Linked DNA regions of Pelobacter seleniigenes DSM 18267. The protein of the gene in region 2 binds, or shares a complex with, the protein of the main gene of each other region. Links are inferred from orthologs where the notes say so. Each region holds a gene or a part of one and is shown on either strand. Other genes may lie near its edges.

Region 1 (4,577 bases), on a different replicon or contig from region 2:
AGCAGGCCGACGGCGGTACCCTGTTCCTTGACGAGATCGGCGATATGCCGCTGGAACTGCAGGCCAAACTGTTGCGGGTGTTGCAGGAGAAAGAGATCACCAGAACCGGGGGTAGCCAGACGATCAGGGTGGATGTGCGGATTGTTGCAGCCACCAATCAGGACATCGCCGAGCTGGTCAAGCAGAAGCAATTTCGGGAAGATCTCTACTATCGCCTGAACGTGGTTCCCATCAGCCTGCCACCGCTACGAAAAAGACAGGACGACATTCCGATGCTGGCCGAGTTCTTTCTGCAGCGCGCCAAACAGGATCTCGGCATCGATGCCATGGAGTGCAGTCCGGAAGCGATCAAAATGCTCCAGGCCTACCACTGGCCGGGGAACGTCAGGGAGTTGGAAAATGTCATCAAACGCGCCGCCCTGCTCTCTCCCAACCACGTCCTGACGCCATCCGACTTTCCCGGGCTGATCAATACGGAAGAAAAAGTCCAGAGTCAGGACGAATCACTGGAAGCACTGGTTTCACGGAAGCTGGAAAATTCGCTGGTCCAGATGAACCTGCTGGAAATGAATAATCTCTACGAGATGGTTCTGCATCAGGTCGAGCGGCCGCTGATCAACATCGTCCTCAAAAAAGCCAAGGGCAACCAGGTCCGCACCGCAGAGATTCTCGGCATCAACCGCAACACCCTGCGCAAAAAGATCACCACTCTGAACATCCCGGTCAAACGCGGCAACGGTGAGTAACCCGCCCCCCCCCAGTGGGGAGCGGGATTTGAAATTTATGATCTGAAATCTGAGCTCCCTTGGGGGGCTCAGTATCCCTCTTCCCGTTTCGCCTGGTTCTCGAAGCGGGTGAATTCACCGCGGAAGGTCAGATGAACAGTGCCGATGGGGCCGTTCCGCTGTTTGCCGATGATGATTTCGGCATCTTTGTCATGCCCTTTATCACAGGTCTTCTCACGGCTTTTGCAGTCATCACAATAGACCGCGTCACGATAGACAAACATGATCACGTCGGCATCCTGCTCGATAGCACCGGATTCACGCAAGTCGGCCATCATCGGTCGCTTGTCGGTCCGGCTCTCCAAAGAGCGGTTCAACTGCGACAAGGCCACCACCGGCAGGTCCAGTTCCTTGGCCAGGGCCTTCAGAGACCGCGAGATTTCCGAGATTTCCTGCTGCCGACTTTCCGGATTACTGCCACGCATCAACTGCAGGTAGTCGACGATGATCAGCCCCAGTCCGTGTTCAGCCTTCAGGCGCCGGGCCTTGGAGCGCAGTTCAAGGACGGTGATGGCCGGGGTATCATCAATAAAGATCTGCGCCTCGGTCAACTGCCCCGCAGCCATGGTCAATTTTGGCCAGTCCGACTCGCCGAGGTGGCCGGTCCGCAAGCGACCGGCATCCACCCTTGCGATGGAACAGAGCAGCCGCTGAACCAGCTGTTCCTTGCTCATCTCCAGGGAGAAGATCGCCGCGGTCACCGGCTTTTCTGAGTGGGTGGTGGCATTTTCCAGCAGGTTCAGGGCAAAGGCGGTCTTCCCCATGGAGGGGCGCCCGGCCAGAATGATCAGGTCACTCGGCTGCAAACCGGCGGTCATTTTATCCATATCGTGATAGCCGGTCGGCACCCCGGTCACCAGCTCCTTCCGCTCATAGAGCTTCTCGATCGACTTGAAGGTATCCTTGAGAATGTCGCGAACGGGGTAATAGGATGGCCGAATACGGTTTTCGGAGATCTCAAAGATCGATTTCTCCGCATGGTCGAGAATTTCTTCCATATCGCCGCCCTCGTACCCCCGGGTGGCAATATCCGTGGAGACCTCGATTAACTTCCGTGCAACCGACTTTTCCTTGACCAGTTTGCAGTAGTAGGCGATGTTGGCCGCAGTAGGGACATAATCGACCAGGGTCGCCAGATAGGTACTGCCGCCGACATCGTCCAGTTCCCCCCGGTCCTTGAGGGCCGCGGTCAGGGTTACCAAGTCGGCGGGCTCATTTTTTTCCGAAAGAGCCAGTAGAGCCCCGAAAATTTTACGATGGCTTTCGCGATAAAAATCGCTGACAGTAAGAAACTCCAGCGCTCGACTCAGGGCTTCATTTTCAAGCAACACGCCGCCGAGCACGGACATTTCCGCTTCCAGGTTCTGCGGTGGCAAACGATGGGTATGATGTTCCGACATAGACCTCTTTCCAATCAATCGTGGTGAGGGGAAAAGATAGCAGAGTTGCGCCGGTACGGAAACAAAAAGCCGCTGAAAAATACTTCATTAACTCGCAAACGGATACGCGCCTCACAGGCTCTTGTGGCACTTGCCCCTGGCCACCGAAAAGAAGGGTCCCCGACATTCAGCGTGGCAGAGAAAACAGTTGCATTCAAAAAAAAACCGTTTATACCTGTATCCTTTTGTTAACATTTCACAACAGCATGACCAATTCCAGCAAGCGCTGTTTTTGACAAGAGGCAGAAAATCATGACTTTTTTGACCAATAACCCGTACTTCCCGCTGCTGATACTTCCGCTGCTGGTCTTTCTGGCGCGGATCATCGATGTCTCCATCGGCACCCTGAGGATTATATTCGTTTCCAAGGGGCTTAAAAACTTTGCTGCAATCCTGGGCTTTTTCGAGTCGTTGATCTGGTTGCTGGCCGTAACCCAGGTCATGCAGAACCTCAACTCCTGGCAGACCTATGTCGCCTTTGCGCTGGGTTTTGCAGCCGGAAACTACGTCGGAGTCGCGCTGGAAGAGAGAATTGCCATCGGCAATATGCTGATCCGGGTGATCACCCGCAAAGAGGCGGATGAGCTGGTCAATGTTCTCTGGCAGGCCGGATACGGGGTCACCAGCGTCGACGCACTGGGTGAGTCAGGCCCGGTCAAGCTGATTTTCACCATCGCCAAGCGGAAAAATCTGGCTAAGATTCTCGCGATTATTAAAAAATATAACCCGAACGCATTCTACACCATCGAAGATATGCGCTTTGTGAATGAAACCTATCTGCCAGCGCTGACCAAACGCACCCTGTTCCCGCGTCTGGCCCTGGGCAAACGCAAATGATCCTGACTCCGGCCGGGGGGCCGTGCCGGACTGAGCGGAGCTGAAGCTCCTGCCCCGAGAGGACTGATGACCAAAGAAATTACCATTATTCTGTATCGCAGAAACTTTACCAGCGCTTGGCGCTACGCCATCTGCAGTGAGGAGCTGGCGGCTCTGGCCACCGAACTGGACGCGGAATTCAGGCTGGCCGGGGTCGGCGTCAGCTTTGCCGGAGAAGCGGAAACCGGCGTCGATGTGCGTGGCTACGGTGACCTGTTGAATGCCGTGCGCCTGCGCTCATCCGAACCGGGCAGCGGCACCCCATGCCTGGGGCACATCATCGGCGCCAGCACAGACTGTGAGCTGCTTGCCGACATTCGCAAAGGCGTCAGCAGGTTGGCCTTTGCCCCGGAAACCATTCGGCCCGAAGACGCCCACCGCAAGGTTTGCCACAACTGTGGCTGCGGCTGCTGAACGGCAGGCCTGCGTCCACTTAGCAGGGTGTTGAAAAACGTTTTCGAGGCAGTAAGTACAAGGCAAAAATTGCCGAAGAAGCACAGTTTACATTCAGTAAATGAGCATTTTGAGGCTATTTTTAACGCAGTAATTGCAACGCAGATAGTTTTTCAACAGCCTGTTAGGCGTTCCCCTTTTCCGGCCGCTGGTCGAAGGAGGGAAGTGCCGTAATATCTTTGACCCAGGGCAGCATCGTTTCGCAGAAAACGTTGATGGTTGGTTGCACGGCTGTCGGGTCGCTCAAGGAGCCGAGCTGTAGCAGGCAACTGGCCGGGAATTTTTTATGCAGGACATAGACGGCCGAGCCGCAGTTGCGACAGAAATGTTTGCGGGCATTCTCGGTCATCTGATAGCTGCTGAGGATCTCTTTTCCGGCCGTGATCTCAAAAGCATCGCGGTCAACAATGACCACGGTCTGAAACGCCGCCCCGGATATTTTCTTGCAGGTATTGCAATGACAGTTGGCCACCGCCTTGACCGGCTGATTCAATTGATATTGCACCGCCCCGCACAGACATGCTCCTGTCATGGTCTCCGCCATAGGTCCTCCCCGTCAATGTCACTGGTAAGCGTTCACGATGGTTTATTTTAGCAGAGTGGAGCGTTTTTTTCTGTTCCCCCGAGCAGGGGCAAACCGTAGGGTCGTCGCCTTGCACAAGAGCACGACATGAGGAGAATAAAGAAGAGAGAAGAAGTGCCGGGTCCGGCGGGAAGTTTCCTCCCCGCCGAACCCGGCCGATGGTTATTGCCAGATGAAGGCTCAGCAGGCCGGTTGCCGGCAGCTAAGCTTTTTTCCGGGCCTTTTGCGCCCGTTTAATGGAGCGCTCGTAAATCTCCACCACCGGGTGGGTGGTCTGCAGCCGATTGCCTTCGGTCAGGTTGGCGTCGGTCAGGTTCATCGCACAGCCGGGGCAGGCGGTGAACAGGTTGGCGAAGCCGCGCTGCTTGATTTCCTCGGCCTTCAACTTGCCTATCTGCTTGGTGTGGGCATAATTCTTCATGGAGAAAGTCCCGCCGAACC
Region 2 (6,250 bases):
AGCAGCGCAACCTGCCCCATTTCGCGCAGATACATTCTGACCGGGTCACTGGTCCTGCCGAGAGTTCCCGCTTCAAGTTCGACCTCGCCCTCATCCTCGTCATCCAGATCTTCATCTTTGGAGGAACTGACCTTACTGTCAGAATCAACGATCTCGATATCCATCTCGCCGAACATGCTCATGACATCTTCAAGTTGCTCAGAAGACACCATATTGGCCGGCAGCATGTCATTGACCTCATCATAGGTCAGGAAACCCTTTTCCTTGCCTATGTCAATAAGCTGTTGAACCTCTTCCTGATTTGTCTTTTTTGCCATTATGACCTGATCTCCCCTGCTTTTTATGCAGTCCTTTTTGTGGTGCCTGAGCTCCGACTCTGAGCAATGGCTTCCGTCATGGTCAATCTCAATGCATCATCGTTGTCTGCGCGGCGTACCCAAGACGCCTCCGCACAATATCATTGATTTTCAGACCGTTATCGGACAACCGCTGGCGGAGTCGAAACTCATCAAGCGGCACCGGACTGCGTCCGGTGCCTCACTCCATTGTTAAGTGTAACCGCTACTTAAGATTTTTAAACTCCTCGAGTAAATCTTTCATCTGCTCGTATCGGCCGTCCTGTTCCAATTGCCGGATCCGGCCTAGCAACTCTTCGCGCTGCTGTTTGCGCTGGTCGCGCTTGATCGCAGCCAGACAATCCTTGAAGAGATGCTCACTGCTTTCCGCAAACTGTTCCTTGTCTAACTTGATCAGCCGCTGAACCAGAGTGCTCTGCGCGTCGTTCAGACGCTCCTGCAAAACACTGATCTCCACCGGATGCTCTCCAGCCAGGGCCAGAACCTGTTCCGCAACCGCAACCGCATCCGGATGATTGAACAGACTCGCACCACCGGCCGCGGCGATACTTTCAGCCGGCACCAGGTTCTGAATCAATAAACTCAGCAAAGTTTGCTCAATTCTGCTGAGCATGGGACCCGGCGCGGGCGTCTGGCGCGGGCGCTGCTGCTGCCACCTCGGTTCCGCTGACAGCTCCGGCGGCGGTTCCGGCAAGGCATACTCCGGTGGCGGCGGAACCGCCTCGTACCGCTCGGCGGGGCGATGCGCCGGTACGCTTCGGGGCACGGGGCGCTGTGCAACCCGCTGCTGGCAGCGGATTCTGATCTGTTTCAGCAAGTCCAGCTCGATGCCACTGCGCTCAGCCAGCTTTTTCAGGTAGAGATCCTGCTCCAGCTCACTGCTCAGGGCGCTGATCCGTTCAACAATCTGCTCTGCGGCACGAGCTTTGAACTCGACCCCGTCGCCCGCTTCGGCCAGCCGGTCGTCCATGAACATGTCCATGGCCGGCCGTGCGGCGGCAAGTCGGGTCTGAAAAGCATCTCCCCCCTGCCGCTGCAAAAAAGAATCGGGATCGTCCCCGCTCGGCAGTTCAATGACCATGGCCGGAACACCCTCTTCCTGCAAGACACCCATCGCCTTGAAAGTCGCCTGGCGGCCGGCAGCATCCTGATCAAACAGCAACATCGCCCGCTGCACGTAACGCTTGAGAATATGAGCATGATCCACGGTCAAAGCCGTACCACAGGTGGCGACCACCTGGGGAAAGCCTGCCCGTTGCAGGGCCAGCTGGTCGAAATAGCCTTCGACCAGCAGAACTTCACCGCTCTGGCGCATGGCCTGGCGCGCCTGATAAAGACCGAACAGCACCTTCCCTTTGTGGTAAATCGGTGATTCCGGCGAGTTCATGTATTTTGGTTTAGTGTCATCCAGCACCCGCCCGGCAAAGGCAACCACCCGACCATTGAGATCATGAATCGGGAAAATCAGCCGGCCACGAAACAGATCATAATCACCGCGATCCTGTTTGCTCGGCCGGATCAGGCCGAGGGTACGGATGTCTTCCGCGGCCAAGCCCTTTTTTTCCAGGTGCTGACGCAAATCATCCCAACTGTCCAAGGCGTAACCGAGCTGATATTCGCCCGCGGCCTTACGACCATAACCACGCTCTTTCAGGTAGCGCCGGGCCGGCTCACCGGCCGGATGCTCCATCAGCAGCTGGTGAAAATATTCCGCGGCGACGTCGTTGACCTGAAACAGTCGATCACGCTGTTGACGCTGCAGTTCCTCTTCGGGGGAGAGGCTTTTCTCTTCCAACTCGATACCAACCCGATCGGCCAGCCGCCGAACCGCATCGGGAAAGGCCAGTCCTTCGATTCTCATCAGAAAGGAGAAGACATCGCCCCCGACTCCGCAGCCGAAACAATGAAAAAACTGCCGCGCAGCATTGACGCTGAAGGACGGCGACTTTTCCGAATGGAAGGGGCACAAGCCCATATGGTTGGCCCCCGATCGTTTGAGGCTGACATATTGCGATACCAGCTCGACAATATCTGTCCGCTCCCGCACTTCACCGATCTTGGTTTCCGAAATCTGTCCCGTCATCGTCCGTTCAATTCAGCGATGGTAATATTTTCCCCGCCCTGTTCCGCCGGGGCCGCATAAAATGCCACCACCCCGGCCTCTCCGGCCAGATATTCCCTGACCGCCCGCCGCAAGCGCCCAGTGCCTGAACCATGCACGATTTCGACCTGCTGCAGATTGTAAAGCAGGGCGTCGTCAATAAAACGTCCCAGCTGCAACAGGGCATCATCGACCCGCTGACCGACCAGCTTGAGCTGCGAACTGACCTGGCGCTCGGCCACTTTGCGGGTCACCTGCCCGGAGGCGGTCTGGGCCTCGACAAAGCGCCGCGGAGAAAATTGTTCCAAGGCCCGTAACGGTTGGCGCATCCGCTTGCCACTGACATCCAACTCAATGCTGCCAGTACCGGCCTTGACCACCCGGGCGGTGCAGCCAAGAGCGACGATTTTCACCAGTTCACCAACCTGAAGCTGTTCCGGGACCACGGTGGACAGCTTGCGCCGGGGGCGAAACGGCTGCAACGCGTCCCGGGCTTCGCTCAATTGTTCGCGGTCACTGACCGCCTGCTGCGGAGCGACCGTTCCCGGCTGACGCTTGCGCAGCTGTTTGAGCCGGGCCTCGGTGGTGCGGATCAGCTCCTCAGCCTGGCCACTGGCCCGATCGAGAATTTTCCGGCGTTCTGCCTTGAGCCGCTGCAATTGCTGCTTGCGCAATTCCTGGGTCGTCTCCGCCTGCAGCCGAGCCTGCCGCAGCTGGTCGAGTTCCTGGTCCAGTTCCTGTTGCCGTTCGTTCAAACGGACCAACAGAGCATTTTGATCCAGTTCCTGACTCCCCAGATAAGCCGCGGCATGATCAAGAACCTCTCGCGGCAATCCCAGCCGCCGCGCGGTGGTCAACGCACTACTGGCCCCCGGAATGCCATAGCGGATCCGGTAAGTCGGCAGCAAGGTTTCCGGATCAAACTCGACCGCCGCATTATTGATGCCGGGCCGGCTGTGGGCAAACAGCTTCAATTGCCCCAGGTGAGTCGTCAGCAACGTCTTGGCGCCCTGCCGGCCCAGCTGATCGACCACCGCCTGCACCAGCGCGGCGCCCTCGGCCGGATCGGTCCCGGAGCCGGCTTCGTCAAGCAGGACCAGGGTTTCAGCATCGGCCGCGGCGAGGATCTCGCGAATCTTCAACAGATGCCCGGAAAATGTCGAAATACTCTGGGCGATACTCTGCTCATCACCGATATCGACATGAAGCTGCTGATACGGATGAACCCGGCTGTCCGGGTGGCAGGGGATATGCAGCCCGGAGCGGAGCATCAACAGCAGCAACCCCAAGGTCTTCAAGGCAACCGACTTGCCGCCCGTGTTCGGCCCGCTGATCACCAGCGCATGACAATCCTCCGGGATCAGCAGATCGATGGCTACCGCAGCGGCCGGGTCAAAACGTCCGTCCTTTTCCAAGAGCAAGGGATGCCTGACCTGCTTAAGCTCAATCAGCGATTCGTCGCTCAGCTCCGGTCGGCAGCCCTGGTAAGCGCGGGACAGCCGCGCGGCGGCAAAGCGCAGATCGATCCGCGCCAGGCTCTGCTGATTGAGCAGCAGTTGCGAACTCTCCCGTCGCACCAGATCAGCCAGCTGCAGGAGAATACGGCGCTCTTCCCGCTGTTCTTCCCGTAGCAGCTGCTGGAGCTGGTTGTTCCCTTCAAAAACCTTGGCCGGCTCCAGGTAGAGGGTTTGTCCGCTGGCCGACTCATCCTGAACAAAGCCCTTGACCCGGCCGCGGCAATCGCTTTTCAGCGGCACCACGTAGCGGCCGTTGCGAATGGTCACCAGCCGTTCCTGGAAACAGCTGCCACTGTGCTCATCGGTCAACAACTGATCGAGCTGCTGCTTGATCCGCTGCCGCAGCTGGCGGATCCGGTAGCGCAGGTCACCAAGTTCAAAGGAAGCACTGTCAAGCAGTTCTCCCCGGCTGCCGATGGAATCACGCAGGCGCCGTTGCAGCTCGGCAGGGATTTCAATCCGCTCGGCCCAGGCGCTCAGTGCCGGCGCCTCCGGCTGCTGTCCGAACCAGTGCCGGCAGTCCGCCATCACCAGCAGAGACTGACCGATCTTGAGCAGATCCTCGGCGGCAATCAGCCGTCCGGCGGCTTGCCCGGCGGCTAGAATCTCCTCCAACGCCCAGCACCCGCCAAGCGTCGGGGCCTGGCCCGTGCAGAGCAGCAGAGCCGCTTCATCCACCTCGTCAAGCGCTGCGACAACTTGTCCCAAATCAGCCAGCGGCAGCAGTGCTGCAGCTTCTCGGCAGCCCGGTTCAGACTGGGTCTGTCCAGCCAGGAGGCGTTTCAACTGTGGGTATTCGAGCCTCTGCAGTGCATTCTCGGAACAAATCATTATCAGCTCAATGCTCGATCAAGTCCCGACCCCCGCTCAGAATCGAATCCCCGAGTTTCATAAACGGTGGAGCCAGCTGCGAACGACCGACCAGGTCGCGGGTAAATTCAGGGGCAATGGAGGAACCAAGCGCCAGCAGGATCAGGGACAAAATCACCACCCCCTGAATGATCCCGAACACGGCTCCGAGCAGACGATTGAACCCGCCCAGAAAAACCACCTTGATAAAACGATGGAGAACGAACCCGATCACCCCGAACACAATCACAATGGCCAGGAAGATAACCAGAAAAGAGATCCAGACACAGAGCTGGGCAGGCAGATTAAAGTGATCCTGCAGAACCTGAGCGAGAGGCAAATAAAAGCTGAAGGCAAAAACTCCGCCCAGCACCAGGCCAAGCAGAGAACAGACCTCTTTCAACAATCCCCGGAATATTCCTTTCAGGATGAAAAAGGCCAGAACCACCAGTATTGAGATATCGACCACTGCCAAGATCAGCTCCGCGAATCAGCCTTAACCGGCCAAATGTTCCCGCACCAGCTGGTTCACGACCTTGCCGTCAGCAGCTCCTTTGGTGCGCCCCATGACCAGTGGCATCACCTTGCCCAGATCCTTGATCGAGGTGGCCCCGACCTCGGCAATCGCCGCCTTGACCAATTCACGAATCTCCTCCTCACCCAATTGGGCGGGCAGGTATTCCTGCAGCACGGCCAGCTCAGCCTCTTCCTTGGCAGCCAGTTCAGGGCGTCCGTTGTCCGCATACATCTGCGCCGACTCCCGCCGTTGCTTGACCAGAGTACTGACAACAGCGATCACGCCATCATCATCAAGTTCTTTCTGCAGCTCGATTTCTTTATTTTTGATTGCCCCGCGCAGTTGCCGTATCGTTCCAAGGCGTTCAGGCTGCTTGGCCTTCATCGCCTCTTTCATATCTTGAGTCAATCGATCTTTGAGAGTCATTGATGTGCATCCCCAAAAAGAAGAGTTTTTATAATGCAAAGAGGGTGCTCAGAGAATTCTGGCACCCAGCAAGGAAACAAATACGTCAGTATAATGCTTTTTCTAAAAAAAGCAAGGGTGCCGGTATTTCAAAACCAGCTCGGCACCGCCCGCCCCGATCCGGGGCCAGACTGCGGGATTCAAGCCCTTCGCCGAAGGATCTCCGAACACCTACAATAGCGCGGCCCATCGTCCTGACCGACCACTCCTAGTGTTCCGTTTGGTTAGTTATTTGAATTAATTTTGAGTCATTTTTGTTGCTGTCAAGGCGTGCCGCCGCAGGCCTGGTTTGGGCTAAGCCGAGAAGGCAGAACGTAGACAGCGGCAAAAATGATCGGAATTGGGATAGAGAACTAACCGTACGGGACACGAGCAATGCATCATCATTGAATTTAGCTTGCACGGGGAAAATCACGTCGCGGATAAGTTTTTGCTATCAAGCTGA

What was found. The genes of interacting proteins can lie anywhere in the genome.
Region 1: the proteins of dnaG (region 2) and dnaB are in contact, whole or in part, in a crystal structure (PDB 2R6A), measured with the Geobacillus stearothermophilus proteins. The link is inferred for Pelobacter seleniigenes DSM 18267 from one-to-one orthologs. Residues at the interface, in WP_049624496.1 of Geobacillus stearothermophilus: Lys456, Leu457, Leu458, Pro459, Ala460, Asn463, Ala464, Leu467, Leu535, Leu536, Ile537, Ala538, Gln544, Glu545, Asp548, Tyr549, His552; in WP_033016901.1 of Geobacillus stearothermophilus: Ser13, Glu15, Ala16, Gln18, Glu91, Leu92, Asp94, Ala95, Val96, Pro97, Thr98, Ala99, Ala100, Asn101, Tyr104, Tyr105, Ile108.

The regions. Positions count from the first base shown.
Region 1 is NZ_JOMG01000001.1:239,584-244,160, forward strand. The notes cover bases 1-2,952. They hold dnaB (replicative DNA helicase), read right to left. Parts: upstream 2,186-2,952; coding sequence 815-2,185; downstream 1-814. Other genes in these bases: ntrC (nitrogen regulation protein NR(I)), read left to right, coding at 1-746; N909_RS0101055 (DUF2179 domain-containing protein), read left to right, coding at 2,477-2,952. In the rest of the region: more of N909_RS0101055, read left to right, coding at 2,953-3,061; N909_RS0101060 (hypothetical protein), read left to right, coding at 3,128-3,514; N909_RS0101065 (GFA family protein), read right to left, coding at 3,678-4,097; N909_RS0101070 ((Fe-S)-binding protein), read right to left, coding at 4,339-4,577. UniProt on the Escherichia coli protein: The main replicative DNA helicase, it participates in initiation and elongation during chromosome replication. Travels ahead of the DNA replisome, separating dsDNA into templates for DNA synthesis.
Region 2 is NZ_JOMG01000002.1:2,643,387-2,649,636, reverse strand. Bases 1-3,000 are described here. They hold dnaG (DNA primase), read right to left. Parts: upstream 2,440-3,000; coding sequence 562-2,439; downstream 1-561. Other genes in these bases: N909_RS0114890 (endonuclease MutS2), read right to left, coding at 2,436-3,000; rpoD (RNA polymerase sigma factor RpoD), read right to left, coding at 1-317. In the rest of the region: more of N909_RS0114890, read right to left, coding at 3,001-4,805; N909_RS0114885 (CvpA family protein), read right to left, coding at 4,813-5,292; N909_RS0114880 (GatB/YqeY domain-containing protein), read right to left, coding at 5,320-5,766. UniProt on the Escherichia coli protein: RNA polymerase that catalyzes the synthesis of short RNA molecules used as primers for DNA polymerase during DNA replication.